2 regions of the Erwinia magellanica genome follow, and region 1 is predicted to be linked to the other one. Evidence: predicted binding sites of a transcription regulator. Region 1 holds the regulator's gene; the other holds the start of a gene.
The links. The regulator LexA, encoded in region 1, represses DNA repair genes until DNA is damaged. The targets are predictions, from matches to a motif close to TNCTGTATGTACATACAGNA.
Positions count from the first base shown of each region.

Region 2: a site for LexA is predicted at 5,784-5,803, ahead of umuD (translesion error-prone DNA polymerase V autoproteolytic subunit). Genes of this name have one in related genera too.

Region 1 is NZ_JBCHVC010000003.1:533,323-541,395, forward strand. Features, by position in the region: gene zur (zinc uptake transcriptional repressor Zur) at 63-578, shown strand; gene AAH450_RS14220 (CsbD family protein) at 931-1,140, opposite strand; gene dinF (MATE family efflux transporter DinF) at 1,381-2,703, opposite strand; gene lexA (transcriptional repressor LexA) at 2,806-3,414, opposite strand; gene AAH450_RS14235 (diacylglycerol kinase) at 3,531-3,890, opposite strand; gene plsB (glycerol-3-phosphate 1-O-acyltransferase PlsB) at 4,019-6,442, shown strand; gene ubiA (4-hydroxybenzoate octaprenyltransferase) at 6,571-7,437, opposite strand; gene ubiC (chorismate lyase) at 7,457-7,984, opposite strand.
Region 2 is NZ_JBCHVC010000001.1:1,483,498-1,491,570, reverse strand. Features, by position in the region: gene AAH450_RS06810 (FAD-dependent oxidoreductase) at 1-2,869, opposite strand, end outside; gene AAH450_RS06805 (MFS transporter) at 3,573-4,709, opposite strand; gene AAH450_RS06800 (TetR/AcrR family transcriptional regulator) at 4,706-5,248, opposite strand; gene umuD (translesion error-prone DNA polymerase V autoproteolytic subunit) at 5,348-5,767, opposite strand; gene AAH450_RS06790 (HD-GYP domain-containing protein) at 6,075-7,256, shown strand; gene otsB (trehalose-phosphatase) at 7,668-8,073, shown strand, end outside.

The DNA.
Region 1 (8,073 bases):
AATTCGGCGTTTTGCGGTGGGCGTGATAACATAACAATCTGATCTGGCCTGAGGGGAAAGTTATGAGCATAAGCAGTCCTGAAAAAATCCTGTCGCAGGCGGAAACGATCTGCCAGCAACGTAATGTCAGGCTGACGCCTCAACGCCTGGAAGTGCTGCGCTTAATGAGCCAGCATCAGGGTGCGATCAGTGCTTATGACCTGCTGGACTTGCTGAGAGCATCAGAGCCTCAGGCCAAGCCGCCTACCATCTATCGCGCGCTCGATTTTCTGCTGGAGCAGGGTTTTGTCCACCGCGTGGAATCGACGAACAGCTATGTGGTTTGCCATCATTTCGAACAACCTTCACACACATCAGCCATGTTAATTTGCGACAGGTGTGGTTCCGTCGCGGAACAGCAGGCGGAAGGCGTGGAGAATATCCTGAAATCACTGGCACTAACTTCCGGATTCGCCCTGGCGCATAGCGTTATTGAAGCTCATGGTTTATGCCATACTTGCGTTGAAGTTGAAGCCTGTACCCATCAGGATGCGTGCCAGCACGATCATACCCCCGCCCCGAAGAAACGCGGGCGTTAAGAAGCATTAACGCTTAAAAGCGCGGGCTTCAGATGCGGAATAATAAAAATTTGCCGGGTCAGGAGCGCTGCCACAAGGCGGGCCTAAAGCAAAAGCGCTGGTTCTCTGTAACGCAGACTGGTTGCCCTGTGAAGTGACAAACTTACACTGAAAATTTGCTACAGAGCAGACAGGCTCAAATGGATGCTATACAGGGATTTTGCCGCGGAGGGATGGTGCCAGAAGAGTGAATTATCTATTTGAAGGGCGAGAGTAAACAAGGTGTCTGAAGGGATTAAGTGGCACAGTCCATGTGCCTGGGTAGGAGCATCGTCCTGAAACGCTAAATTCTTGTCAGAGAATTCTCTGGCTGTCAGAAACGGTGGTTATTATGGGTTTCCCATTCGCTGAGTTCTTTCTCAGCCTGGTCTTTACCATAACCGTAACGTTCCTGAATCTTGCCAACAAGCTGATCGCGTTTGCCTTCAACAACAGTCATGTCGTCATCGGTCAGCTTGCCCCATTTTTCTTTAAACTTACCTTTCAACTGTTTCCAGTTACCGCCGGCTTCGTCTTTATTCATCTTGTCTCTCCTCGACCTTAGGTTTACACAGCTTTAGGATTATCTTGTCAGCGAAACTGAGAGCAACAACATAAAACGCTGCTCAATCGCCTGACATACGATAATTATAGTAGAAGATTAGAATCTTGCTCTGTTTGGCAAAATTTTACGCCAGAATCAAAACCGATGCACAACGCGCCCTGTAAAAAGGCGTTGTAAATCAGCCATTAACGAAGCGGCAGAGGAGAGTAACAAATAATTTCACTGCGCGAACCAGCTGTTGTTTTGCCAGTGTCGACGCCAGATAAGCCAGAGCGTCAGCCCACGCAGCAGCAGGAATACCGTCACTGCAAGCCACAGCCCATGGTTGCCCAGCAGCGGAACGGTAAACAGCGTCAGGCCATACCCCGCAGCCGCAATCACCATACCATTACGCATTTCGCTGGCTCGCGTTGCACCGATAAACATACCATCAAGCAGATAGCACCAGACTCCGCAGAGGGGCAGCACGATCTGCCAGAACAGGTAACTGTCGGCCTGCTGTTGCAGGGACGGAATGGAGGTCAGCAAGGCGACTATCTGCGGCCCTGTAAGACCATAAATCAGGGAAAAAGCCAGCGCCACAAGCCCTGCCTGACGACAGGCGGCGCGCCAGACGGAGAGCAACTTCTCTGCGTTTTTGGCCCCAAAGGCCTCGCCAGAGCAGGCTTCAACGGCATAGGCAAAGCCATCCAGCGCATAGGCCGTAAATGTCAGGAACATAAGCAGCACCGCATTGACGGCGACAACTTCGCCCCCCAGCCGCGCCCCCAGAACCGTCAGTGAGGCGAAGCAGAGTTGCAGCAGCAGGGAGCGCAGCATAATGTCGCGATTGAGACGCAACAGCCGCCCGATGTTGCCCCGCCAGGCCGTTTTTAACACCGGCAGCGAAATACCGCGCAGCTTCAGCACGCGCCACACCATCACTAAACCGATAATCATGGTGACATATTCCGCTATGGCCGTCGCGGCAGCGGCACCCTGCACGCCCCATTTCAGGCCAATCACCAACCAGAGATCCAGCGCGATATTCACCACGTTCCCCACCACCAGCAGGATCACCGGCGCTCGCGCATACTGAACGCCCAGCAGCCAGCCAAGCAGCACCAGATTCGCCAGCGTGGCGGGTGCGCTGAGCCAGCGAATATTCATAAACAGGGCGGCCTGATGCAGCACCTCTTTGTCGCCCCCAACAAGGGAAAGCGCAAGATGCGTTAAGGGAGATTTCAGGAGAACAAACAGCAGGCCAGCGGCCACGGCTATCAGGAGGGGTTGCATCAGCGCACGAGCCAGAGCAGGTTTATCTCCGGCGCCAAAAGCTTGTGCCGTGAGGCCGGTAGTACTCATGCGTAAAAACAGCAGCAGCATAAAGAGAAAGCTGGTGGCCGTGGTGCCAACGGCTACGCCACCAAGATAGGCAGGCTTATCCAGATGGCCAACGACCGCCGTATCCACCAGCCCCAGTAGCGGCACGGTGATATTTGACAGGATCATTGGCAGCGCCAGCCGCCAGAGATGTTTATCCGAGGGGGAAAATAATCGCATTATCATCCACTGTGCGACTGGCTAATAAGCACTATCGCGGCACCAGGCCGGTGCCGCGATACCAATGACGCACCGCTCTGAGGGTGCGCCCGGCCCCGATCGTTAGAGCCAGTTACCGTTGCGGATCACGCCCACGGCCAGCCCTTCAATCGACAGCGTCTGCTGACGCAGGTCGACAACGATCGGTTGGAAATCGCTGTTTTCAGGGAGTAAATGCACAATATTTCCCTGTTTTTTAAGGCGTTTTACCGTGACCTCATCATCAATACGCGCCACCACTACCTGGCCGTTACGGACATCCTGAGTTTTATGCACGGCAAGCAGGTCGCCATCCATAATACCGATGTCTTTCATCGACATCCCGCTGACGCGCAGCAGGAAATCGGCACCGGGTTTAAACAGGCCCGGATCCACCTTGAAATGCCCTTCAATATGCTGCTCTGCCAGTAAAGGCTCCCCGGCAGCAACGCGCCCTATCAGCGGCAACCCTGTCTCATCTTCCATCATCAGGCGGATACCGCGTGATGCGCCAGAGACAATTTCAATCACGCCTTTACGCGCCAGCGCTTTGAGGTGCTCTTCAGCCGCATTAGGGGAACGGAAGCCGAGCTGCGCAGCAATTTCCGCCCGCGTCGGTGGCATGCCGGTCTGGTTAATGTGGTCGCGTATCAGGTCATAAACCTGCTGCTGCCTTGCCGTTAGTGCTTTCATCCCGCCCCCTGGTTGTTTATACAGTCGACTGTGAGTATATACAGGTATTTGCGCATTGAAAACCTAAACCTGCTTAAATAGCGGCGGTTCGCTAAAAACGGGAAAACATCCCGTAATTAACCCATTAACAGCATTACCCACACAAAAATAGCGAGTAATATCGTCAGCAGCACAGCAGCAGAGCCCATGTCCTTCGCGCGGCCAGACAACGGATGGAATTCACTGCCAATACGGTCCACCACCGCCTCCAGCGCACTATTGAGGATCTCTACGATGATGACCAGCACCACAGACCCTATCAGCAGCACTCGCGTAATGGCATCCACGTCGAGCCAGCAGGCGACGAGGGTGGCAATAACGGCAGCCACCGCCTCCTGCCGAAAAGCCGCCTCGTTTTGCCAGGCAGCGCGTATTCCTTTCCACGAGTAGCCAGCGGCTTTTATAATGCGGGTCAGTCCGGTGACGTTATTTGCCATAATGAGGGAACCCTTTGTGATGATTAACGTCAATGTCTGGGTGGCGCACAATTTGCAACACCACAGATCTCACTGGCGCTTTCTGGTATGCTTGCGGCGCTTTGCTAACAAGAGGCTTCATGTTGTCTATGTCAGGTTGGCGTAATTTATATTATAAACTATTGAATTTACCGGTTAAATTTCTGGTAAAGAGTAAAGCGATTCCTGCCGAGCCGGTCACTGAGCTGTCGCTCGACACATCGCGCCCTATTATGTATGTGCTGCCCTATGATTCAAAGGCCGATCTGCTGGCGCTGCGTGAACAGTGCCGCAAACAGGATCTCCCCGATCCGCTGGAGCCGCTTGAAATCGACGGAACGGTACTGCCTCGTCACGTCTTTATCCATGACGGGCCGCGTGTTTTCCCCTATTTCGTGCCAAACGTGGAGTCGGTGAAACTCTTCCATGAGTACCTGGATCTCCACCGCAGCAATCCTTTGCTGGATGTGCAGATGGTGCCGGTCTCGGTGATGTTTGGTCGGGCACCTGGCCGCGAAGTGCAGGGTGACGATCAACCCCATCTGCGCGTGCTGAATGGTGTACAGAAATTCTTTGCCGTGCTCTGGTTAGGCCGCGACAGCTTTGTGCGTTTTTCGCCTATGGTGTCGCTTCGCCGCATGGCTACCGAACACGGTACGGATAAAAGCATTGCGCAGAAGCTGGCAAGAGTGGCGAGAATGCACTTTGCCCGCCAGCGTCTGGCTGCGGTGGGTCCCCGTCTGCCCGTCCGTCAGGACCTTTTCAACAAGCTGTTGCAGTCGAAAGCCATTGCCAAAGCCGTAGAGGATGAGGCGCGCAGCAAGAAAATCTCCCACGAGAAAGCCCAGCAGAATGCCATTGAGCTGATGGAAGAGATTGCCGCGGATTTCTCCTATGAAGCGATTCGCCTGACGGACCGCATCATGGGCTGGACATGGAGCCGACTCTATCAGGGTATTAACGTCAACGGCGGTGAGCGTGTGCGTCAGCTGGCTCAGGACGGTCATGAGATCGTTTATGTGCCCTGCCACCGCAGCCATATGGATTACCTGCTGCTCTCTTATGTGCTCTATCACCAGGGTCTGGTGCCGCCGCACATCGCTGCCGGTATTAACCTGAACTTCTGGCCAGCTGGCCCGATTTTCCGCCGTCTGGGTGCCTTCTTTATCCGGCGTACCTTTAAAGGTAACAAGCTCTACTCCACCGTGTTCCGCGAATATTTGGGTGAACTGTTTACCCGTGGCTATTCGGTTGAATACTTTGTGGAGGGTGGCCGCTCACGTACCGGTCGTCTGCTGGACCCGAAAACCGGCACGCTGTCGATGACGATTCAGGCGATGCTGCGCGGTGGTAACCGTCCTATCACGCTGGTGCCGATCTATATCGGCTATGAGCATGTGATGGAGGTAGGCACTTACGCAAAAGAGCTGCGCGGTGCCACCAAAGAGAAAGAGGGCTTTATGTCGATGGTTCGCGGGCTGCGTAAGCTGCGTAATCTCGGCCAGGGCTACGTGAACTTTGGTGAGCCTTTGCCCCTGGTGGCTTATCTCAACAAGCATGTGCCGGAGTGGCGGGAAGCTATCGACCCGATTGAAGCACAGCGCCCGGCCTGGCTGACGCCAGCGGTCAATGATATTGCTCAGCGCGTAATGGTGAGCATTAACAATGCCGGGGCCGCGAACGCGATGAACCTTTGCGTGACGGCGCTGTTGGCCTCCCGCCAGCGCTCTCTGACGCGTGAGCAGCTTATCGGTCAGCTGACCTGTTATGTACAGCTGCTGCGCAACGTGCCCTACTCTTCAGACTCTACCGTGCCGGATATGACGCCGGAAGCGCTGCTTGATCACGCTCTGAGCATGAACAAGTTTGAAATTGAGCAGGATAATATTGGTGAAATCATCGTCCTGCCCCGCGAGCAGGCGGTGCTGATGACCTATTACCGCAACAACGTTCATCACATGCTGGTGATGCCGTCGCTGATAGCGGTGATCCTGATGCATTACCGTGAGGTGACGCGGGCCGAGCTGCTGCGCCAGATTAGCGTGATCTATCCCATGCTGAAAAGCGAGCTGTTCCTGCACTGGAATAAAGAAGATCTGCCAGCGGTGCTGGATTTGCTGGTGAGTGAGATGGCGCGTCAGGGGCTGTTGACAGCGGACGATCAGATGCTGCGTCTGAGTCCGGCTCGTTTCCCTACGCTACAGCTGCTGGCTGCGGGCGTGCGGGAGACGCTACAGCGCTACGCCATTACTTTCTCTATTCTCAGCGCCAACCCGTCGATTAACCGCGGGACGCTGGAAAAAGAGAGCCGGACCATGGCTCAGCGCCTGTCGGTACTGCATGGCATCAATGCGCCTGAATTCTTCGACAAAGCGGTCTTTTCATCGCTGGTGCTGACGCTGCGTGATGAAGGCTACATCAGTGATACCGGCGATGCACAGGTTGAGCAGACGCATAAGGTTTACCAGATGCTGGCTGATTTAATCACGCAGGAAGTGCGGATGACTATCGAGAGTGCGGGGCCGCACGAGTAAATTCCGAGGTCGTTAAAAAGGGTCGATGAGCAATCATCGACCCTTTTTTATGGCTGCTACGCTCACCGCCAGGCGGCAAGCTGATTCTGTCACCGTCAGCGGCCCCGCTTTTGCTGCCGGTCAGTCAGTCAAAGCCAGGCAGCCAGCGGAGAGGTGCTCAACGCAATACCGATAAACAGCACCAGCCCCACGTAATTATTGTTCAGAAAGGCTTTAAAGCAGGCATCACGTTCGCGGGCGGATATCAGCTTCTGCTGATGGATAAAGAGCGCGCCAGCCAGCAGGATTGACCAGTAAAAAGCCCCGCCAAGCTGCATCATCCAGCCAATCAGCGCCATCAGTGCCAGCGTCGTCAGCTGTAAAAGCGCCACGATAAGCTTATCGAAGCGACCAAACAGGATCGCCGTCGACTTCACGCCAATCTTCAAGTCGTCGTCTCTGTCCACCATCGCATACAGCGTGTCATAAGCCACTGTCCAGCAAATATTAGCGGCAAACAGCAGCCAGCAAACCAGCGGCACGGTTTCACTTACCGCTGCCCATCCCATAGGAATAGCCCAGCCAAACGCCGCGCCCAGCACCACCTGCGGCAGATGGGTATAGCGTTTCATAAACGGATAGACCCAGGCCAGCGCCAGCCCGCCAAAAGAGAGCCAGATGGTCATCGCATTCATGGTCAGCACCAGACAGAACGAGACCAGTACCAGCCCGGCAAACAAGAGTTTTGCCTCTCTGGAGGTCACCGCGCCGCTGGGTAAGGGACGGGCCTGGGTGCGCTTAACATGGCCGTCAATTTTACGGTCGGCGAAATCATTAACCACGCAGCCAGCGGCGCGCATAAAGAATACGCCAAGGGTGAACACAATCAGCACGTTAAGCGGCGGGATCGCTTTACCCGCCAGCCACAGCGCCCAAAAAGTGGGCCACAGCAGCAGCAGCGAGCCAATCGGCTTGTCGATGCGCATCAGACGGCTGTAGGCCTGGAATTTACTCACTGGAAGCCTTCTCTCCACGTTACGGGTTCCCTTTAGCCAACAGCGACTGATAAAGCGGTGCCGGCGGTAAAAACAGTTCGGTCAGCAACAGCGGCTTGCCGGAGAGACGCAGACGGGAACGCCGTCCCCATAACGCCTTATGCTGGCCCGGCTCGATAAAATCTCGCGTCAGCGTTGAAGAAGAAAAAAGATAACGTCCCAGCGGGCGGGTGCCCAGCTGTTGCAACATCTGCTCTGGCCCGATCAGGGTTGATTCAGGGACAATTGTCCGGCCAGCGAGCCAGGGCACGCCGTCGCCACACAGCAAAATTTCACGCAGCCAGTAGCGGGATTCCTGAGGGAGAAATTCCACCTCCTGCGCCGCATCCTCTGGCCCAATAAACCCTTCACGCACAATATTCACCGTCACTTTTTCACAGTGACGTTCAAAACGTTGCGTCATGGAATCTTCTTCCATCAACCAGTCCAGCAGCGGCCTGGTCAACAAGGGCGAGGAGGCAGGAAGCCACTCAAGGGCGCGCAATTGCGTCAGCGCGTTTTCAGCCATTCGGCTTCTCCGGGCAAAAAATTGGGTGCCATAGTGTAACGCAGAGGTTAAAGGAGAACACAGCATGAGAAGGGAAATTAATGCGAATT
Region 2 (8,073 bases), on a different contig from region 1:
TGGCGATGCCGGCGCCCCAGGTACGATAAATAAACGACTCGAAATCAGGGCACTCTTTATCTTCAGGCGTAAGTGTGCAGTCGCCCGCTGCTGAAACAGTGCCATCGGCACAACAATCTTTATCTGCCAGGTCACGAACCGCTTTCAGATCCGTTCTTCCGTAACGAGCCTCAATGGCTCCCAGCAGGCACTCTTTAATCACTGAAGCTGGCAAGCCATGTAACGCGCCCTGGAAAGGGTAACGGGTATAGACGCCATCGATCCAGACCCAGGCTTCACGGTTTTGCCAGTGCAGATTTTCACCTAATAAAAGGGTGTACATCTCCAGCACATAGGGATCGGCAGAAAACATAATATGGCCAGCGTAATCAAAGACAAATCCCCGATCGTTTACCGATCGGCACCAGCCTCCCACGGCATCGTTGCGCTCAAGGATTACCGCCTCTTCGCCAAGATGATAAGCGGCGCTAAGGCCGGTAGGACCCGCACCCAGAATCAGATACTTTGCGGAGAGCGGGCGCTCTTCATGGGCTGAAAAGAGATTAACAACCGAATTATCCTCAGCAGCGAGGTAATTTGCCTGCTTATGCTGTAGGCGTTTTCTTGCCGCTTCATCAATCAGATCTTTCATTTGTGCGGCGGTTTTTAACCAGGAACTTCTGCCGACAATATCCCGCATTCTCTGCCGCATGCTGCGGATCTCTTTCCCCGTCATCATTAAAGCCTGCTCACAGCCAGAGATAAAACTGGCGGTATCAGTAGCGATAAAAATAAGATCGCCATAGAGCATATCCACATCTTTTATCGCCGTGCTGACGACCGGCAGTTCCGCAGCCATATATTCCAGCACTTTTGTCGGGCTGATAAATTGAGTGGACTCATTAAGGGCAAAGGGCATCAGACAGACATCCCAGTCCGCCAGAAACTGGGGCAGTGCCTGATAAGGCTGCTGGCCGAAATAGTGAATATTGCTGGCTTGCGGCAGGGAAGAGGGATCTATTTTGACCACCGGGCCGACATAAATAAATTCCCACTCAGGATGCGCCGTCGCTAAAGCGGCTATCAGCGTGAGATCCAGACGTTCATCTATAACGCCGTAATAGCCCAGTCGGGGATGGCGCATCTCCTGTTGCAGAGGATGGCCATTCCCTCTGTCCAGCGCCTGCTCGAAATGAATGGCATCCACGCTGCTGGGAAAACAGTGAATATTGCTATGCAGCGATTTTTTGGCTGCAAAAAGGCTTGGCCCGCCGGTAAAAACAATATCGGCACGGCTGAAAAGCTCTTTTTCCCGACTCAGTAAATCGAGTGGAGCATCTTTAAAAGCGGAGAGCTGATCCATGCAGTCGAAGACAATTAAACCCGGTTCCACCGCTTCCATCAGCGGCAACGCCAGCGGCGTATAAAACCAGACGTATGGGGCCTCTTCATCCGCACAATATTCGCCGATCAGGGGGCGCATCTCCGCTATCTGCTCGTCGCTGAAACCGGGCGAAGAGAGCGCTGTGTGAGGGCGTGCCACGGTAATATTGGGTGCAGGCTGGGAAAGGTGTAGCCCGGACGGCCCCTGTTCATACACAGGCTCTTCAACATACAGAATGCGAAAGTGGGGGGCCAGCAAGGTTAAAAGATGCTGTGGACGCTGATAAACAAAATCCCAACGCAGGTGGCTGAACACTATCATTAAAGGGGGCGTCATTTTTCTCTCCTCACTTTTTCGGCTTATGCGGTAATGATGTTCCTGAAAATGCTGAAGAAAATTTCTGGCATTAAGAATGGCATCTGCATAAGGTTGATTTAAGGTTCTTGTAAACAGGCCGGTAGTAAAAGGGGCGACATCCCATATGCCGCTGTGATGCCAGATATCGCTGTTTTCCCAGTCATGGCGGTCAATCGCCGGATAGAGGCATATTCCCAGTAACTCTGTTCCCTGTAGCAGAGCGTGCGCGACTTCGGCGGTAATATGATTCAGCCAGGCACCTCTGCCGCTGCCGGGGTGACTGGTTTCTGCCAGCAGGATCGGGCGCTGATAGCGTTGGTAAAGTGCGCCGAGCAGGCGATGCAGCGGTTCGCGGCGGGGATCGCCCAGATGCCACCAGAGGCGGCGATGCGTGGGGAGTTCCCACTGGTTATTGTGATAATAGTTGGCGCCGATAAGGTCCAGATACCGGGGCGCGCCGCCTAATTCAGGTTCAAGACGCCCGCACAACATATCCCATGCCTGGTACTGAGCATCGCTTTCGGAACGGGCCAATTCCTGTAGCGCGTCGTCGGGAGCCACGATATGAATAACAGGGTCGCAGTGCAGGATGCGGGCGCGCGGGTCCGCGAGCCAGATAGCATCGCAGGCGGCGATGGCAGCCCTGACCAGTAAGCGCTTAATAACCATCCCTTCAGGCAGCGATTCAGCCTCAGAGAAGGGGAAAAAGCCTACCGAGAGCGCCCAACTGGTAAAAGAGATCTCGTTTATCGGAGAATAGATGGGGGCATCGTCATAAAACGGGGCCAGAAAACGGGCCAACGCACCTGAAAACTCAGCAAAGCGCTGAATAAAAACCGCCTCAGAAACCAGCGCTTCCGCCGGAAAACCATAATGGCAGATCGACCAGGTTATCTGGATGCCAGCTTTTCTGGCCGCCCTTATACAGCGCTCAACGGCAGAAAAATCATAACCTGAACGGGTAACACACTGTCGCCAGCCAGCGCTCTCCCGCACGGTGGTAATGCCTAACTCAGCCAGTGAAAAATAATCTTCCTCTACTTTACTCTGGTGCCCATTGGTAAAAGTCATCGATAAGGGTATTCCCTGCCGCGTTATATGATCTGCTCCCTCAAAGCCCGCCTGCCAAAAGGATGAAAATGGTGTCATATTTTATTCCAGCTAAAAATAAACTTGCCCACGAAAATCCCGGTCAGGACCTTTTTTATTTTAAGTCCTTTACGCTTTAAAATGAGGCGCAGAGTCCTCATGTTCAGGAGGGGATTTTTAATAACGTCAGGAAATCGATTCTTTGAGTATTAGTCTGAGGTTTGAAAATTACAAATGCAGCAGCAGAAATAAGTTAAATTTTCAGAACTTAATAAATCGGCTGGTTATTAATATTATTGTTTACAACAGGATAGGAGCGGGGTGGTAGCGGGGTTTATTCTGACGCTTTAAAGCGTGACCCTGGACACGGTTTAAAATTATCTCCAGCAAAATCAGGCGGCGTAATAGCTTTTTTTATTATAAATCAAAGGTAAGCTTTAAATATCTCTGAAGAGCACGCATTACATTAAAATAGTTAATGCATTCGACTTTTTGTCGTCCCATTTATAATTAAATAGCAGCCTTATCAGTTAACTTTAACAAGTGAGAGTGCGTTATTTTATGGCCCTGGAATGGCGGAATAATGCCTGACTTAAACAGCTAAAAATAAGTTTGTTTACAGCTCAACAGGGTAAAGTGCGTAACCCGTAACCCGTAACCCGTAACCCGTAACCCGTAACCCGTAACCCGTAACCCGTAACCCGTAACCCGTAACCCGTAACCCGTAACCCGAAAGCGACAACCCTGCTGACAGAGACATCTGCTATTTTCTTTGCGTAGCAGGACGTAAGAACATCATTGACAGGGAAAGCATGGAAAAGATCACCAGCGCGACAGTAGCGCTGCTTTGCGCAGAGATCAGGCCAAACAGCGTGGCGCCAACAACCTGACCCGCGGCCAGCATAAAAAAGACCACGCTGGCACCGGTCGCCGGGGCCTTCTCCAGGGCGGAGACGCCACAAACCAGCAGGACGCCAGTCAGGGTGATATAGCCCAAGCCACAGAGAGCAACCGCAGGAAAAAACCACCCTGACAGCTGGTGGCTGAACGCCAGCAAAAGCAGGGGAGCAGCCATACAGAGCTGAGAAGCACGGTAAACCTGGTGCAGACCAATGGAAGAGGCAACCGGGCCGGTCAGCACGCCCAGGATCCCCGCTGCACCGCTAACCAGCCAGAGCAGATTTGCGGTACGGGCATCGACGCCAACGTGATGACGCAGGATCTCGGGGCCAAAACTCCACCAGGCGGCGCTGGCCATTCCACTTACAAAGGCAATAATCATCAGGCGTACCAGCGCCCGGCAAAAAAGGGTTTCCCGCCAGCTTCCCTTCTCTTCACCCAGACTCACGCTTTCACGCGGCAGCCAGCGCAGGGCGGGAATGGCACAGAACGCCGCCAGCAGGGCAAAAATCCAGCAGGCCATGCGCCAGCCACCCGGCACAAAAAAGAGTACCGGCACGGAGAGAATGATGCCGGCGCTGGTTCCGGCATTAATCAGGGTATTCATCCCCGGCTGCTGTTTTTCGCTAACCACCCGACTTACCGCGTCGGCAAGGGAAGGCGAGGCGAGGCCGGGGCTTAAACCGGCAATAAAAATTCCGGCAGCAAGCCCTGCGGGAGCGGACGAGAGTGCCAGCACAATCAGACCGACTGCGGCAAACCCTGCGGCTGCGACCGCCATCAGACGGGGGCCTGCGCGCCTGGCCAGAAGCGGTGAAAAGAGGATGGTCAGGCAATAAGCAATAAAGCTACAGGCAGAAAGCAGGCCTGCTACCCGTGGCGTGAAGGGAATATCGCGTACCACATCCGGCATCATCAGCCCCCAGGAGAAGCGGGCCATACCGTAGCTGACGGCAATCAGCGAAAAGCCGGTAATGCCAAGCGTCAGGACGCTTTTCATCGCTTCACCTCTGGCCTTGCAATCAACCGACTGGCCGCGTCTCCGGCATGGCGGGCGGCGTCTGTGCCTACCACCAGCGCAGTGGTAACAGCCCCTTCAAACAGCATCCAGAGCGCATCAGAAAGCGCATCGTTTTCCTCTCCCTGCGCGTGGCTGACGCAGGCCGCGATGTACTTTCTTAGCGTGTAGCGATAGTCGAGGGCGAGCGCTGCCAGGATAAGATCCTCTTCAGCATACTCGCCCCAGGCTTTCATAAAGAAGCATCCCAGCGCGCCCTGTTCCTGCATCCATTTACCCAGCACGATAAACAGCTGGCTTACTGCCTCCGGATGCGTGGGGTGAAAGAGATCGGCAAAGAATCTTTCACTTCTTGCCGTCATAACCGCACTGGTGAGCACCTCCCGTGAGGGAAAATAGCGGTACAGCGTCCTGGTGGAGACCCCCGCTTCGCGGCAGATCCGGTCCGTGCTGGTGGCATGGAAGCCGTTGAGATAGAACAACCGCTCGGCGGCCTCGAGGATATCTTGTTTTTTATTCATCCTTAAAAAGTAAACCGATCGTTTTACTTTTGCAACCTGCACCGGTAAAAAGCGGCTCAGCTCCTGCCTGCCGCATTTCCTTATGGCAGCCCTGGCCCGCTACCGCGCTGCATAAATAATGTAAGTAATCACGCCAAAGATGTTCAGGCCCTGTTCATCATCAATATCGATAGAGGGATAGCTGGGGTTCATGGAGAGCAGCCTGACGCAGGGGGTAAGCTGTAGCTGTTTCAGGGTAAATTCGCCATCAATGGCCGCAATCACCCGGTCGCCATGCTGCGGCTTCAGCGAGCTGTCCACCACCAGCAGATCGCCGTCGTGAATATTGCCCTCGATCATCGAATTCCCGGCAGCGCGAAGAAAGTAAGTGGCGCTGGGATGAGTGACCAGCAGCTCATTCAAATCAATTCTGGACTCAACATAGTCTGCTGCCGGGCTGGGAAAGCCACAGGCCACGCGCTCGACATACAAGGGCAGCGTCAGGGAAAGCGGGGCCTCAGCCAGCTGATAGATATTCATTATTATTACTCAATGTTACTGTGTATATGTACAGTATTATCAATTACGCCACCTGATCAAGTGCTTAGTAAGGAGAAATTTCTACTCTTCTGTTCCCTGAGAAAATTTAGCGATTGCTGGCAGCCGTTTTCAGCCCTTCTGCCAGGAGAACAGCAGCCAGAACTTTTAGTGGCAGGCTACAAAGTGAACAGCAGGTTAATTTGTAAAATTCCAGTAAAAAGTGCCTTCGGTGACTGCATCTACTGAAGGTTTTATCGGCAAAGCCGATACCAGTGCTGAAGGGAGGAACAGGAGGAACAGACAGAGGATGATAAAGCGAATTCAGGTACAGCAACTGCGGCTCGGAATGTATGTGCATAAGCTGGAGGTTTTCTGGCTGAAGCACCCGTTGGTGCATAACGATATGCTACTCACCACCGATATGCAGATTCAGATCATTGCAGAAAACGACATCAAAGAGGTCTGGATAGATCTCGCTAAAGGGCGCGGCCCTGATAAAGCTGAAGCCGGGGACGGATCGGATCAGCACATTGCTTCGTGTACTCGGGGCGGTATGTATGAAGAGATCGGCCAGGCGCAGGCGATCTGCCTGAATGCCAAAGGGCAGGTGATGGGGATGTTCAGCGATGCCCGGCTCGGAAGAACCATAGACACGGGCAGCACGTTACCGCTGGTGGATGAGATTGGCGGATCGATCAGTCGCCATCCGGCCGCGCTACTGAGCGTGGTGCGGCTTAAAACCCATGATGACTATACCTATCTGCATTCAGTGGCGGTCTGCGCATTGATGGTTTCGCTGGCGCGCCAGCTGGAGCTGAATGAAGAACAGGTGCGGCGGGCGGGCATGGCCGGGCTGTTGCATGATGTCGGTAAAGCGGGCATCCCTCTGGAGATCCTCAACAAGCCGGGTAAGCTGACCGATACAGAATTCGCCCTTATGAAGCAACATCCGGTCATCGGTGAAGCCTTGCTGCGTAAAAGTGGCGGGGGAGAGGATTTGCTGGATGTGGCGTTACATCATCATGAGAAGGTAAACGGCTGCGGTTACCCGCACGGACTGAAGGGCAACGAAATTTCGCTGCTGGCCCGGATGGCTGCCGTTTGCGATGTTTATGATGCTGTTACCTCAAACCGGCCCTACAAGTCCGGCTGGAACCCCGCCAGCGCCATGCATCAGATGGCGAGCTGGGAAGGGCATTTCGATCGGAAAGTGTTTTATGCCTTTGTGAAGGCGGTAGGTATCTATCCGGTAGGGTCAGTTGTTCGCCTGGCTTCCGGGCGCATTGCGGTGGTGGCAGAACCCGGTGACGCTTCCCTGCTACAGCCGAAAGTCTGCGCGTTCTATTCGCTGGTCACTAACCAGACCATCTCGCCAGAAAAGGTCGATCTTTCGGATCGATTTTGTTGGGACAGCATTACCGGCCCGGAAGAGTCCAATTACTGGCAGGGAATGGATCTTAATGCACTCTGGATGGCACCGGTTGCCTGATCTGCGGCTAAACTGCGCATTGCCTTATCGTCCGGTGGCCAGCAAGGTCTTCTATCGTTAACCCCTCTCTGCACATTCTCTTTACCTCACTTCACTTCACTTCACCTTATCCCGTTATCAGCGTTATCTGACCTTGCCCAGCTCTACTTTTCCCGATCCATACAGAGAAACATTTCGCCTTTATCCTATGTATTTTTCTCCAGTGATTTGCCAGTCTGTGTAACCAGAATCAGGCTGGTCGCCCCGTTTCGCCTGGCAAAGTCGGGATCAGTCACTATACTGAATACTGATAATGTTGCGTTTTCCTCGTGCGTTGGGGTCATACAGATTTTTCTGTCCCAGCCCGTTTATCAGGCGGATTCACTGCCTGCTTAACGTAGCGCCGTAACATACTCAATCAGGAGGAATACTTTGAACACCCAGAATGAGTCCGGTCCCCGGTTAGCCGTGGGCGGACAGTATGCTTTCTTCTTTGATGTTGACGGGACACTGGCTGCAATCCAGTCCCGACCAGATGAAGTGTTTATCCCGGAACAGGTTATTGCGCATCTCGCCCGGCTCGCCCGGATATCAGGGGGCGCGCTGGCACTGGTCTCAGGCCGTCCGATTGCAGAACTGGATGTGCTCGCTTCTCCTCTCCATCTTCCTCTGGCAGGCGTCCACGGCGCTGAACGCCGGGATGCTCAAAACCGCGTTGATCGTCTCTCCCTGCCGGATGAGGTTGCCAGCTCGCTCTCACTGCTGCTGAGCGATGCAATAGCAAAGATGCCCGATACCCAACTTGAAGCCAAAGGCATGGCCTTCGCGCTGCATTATC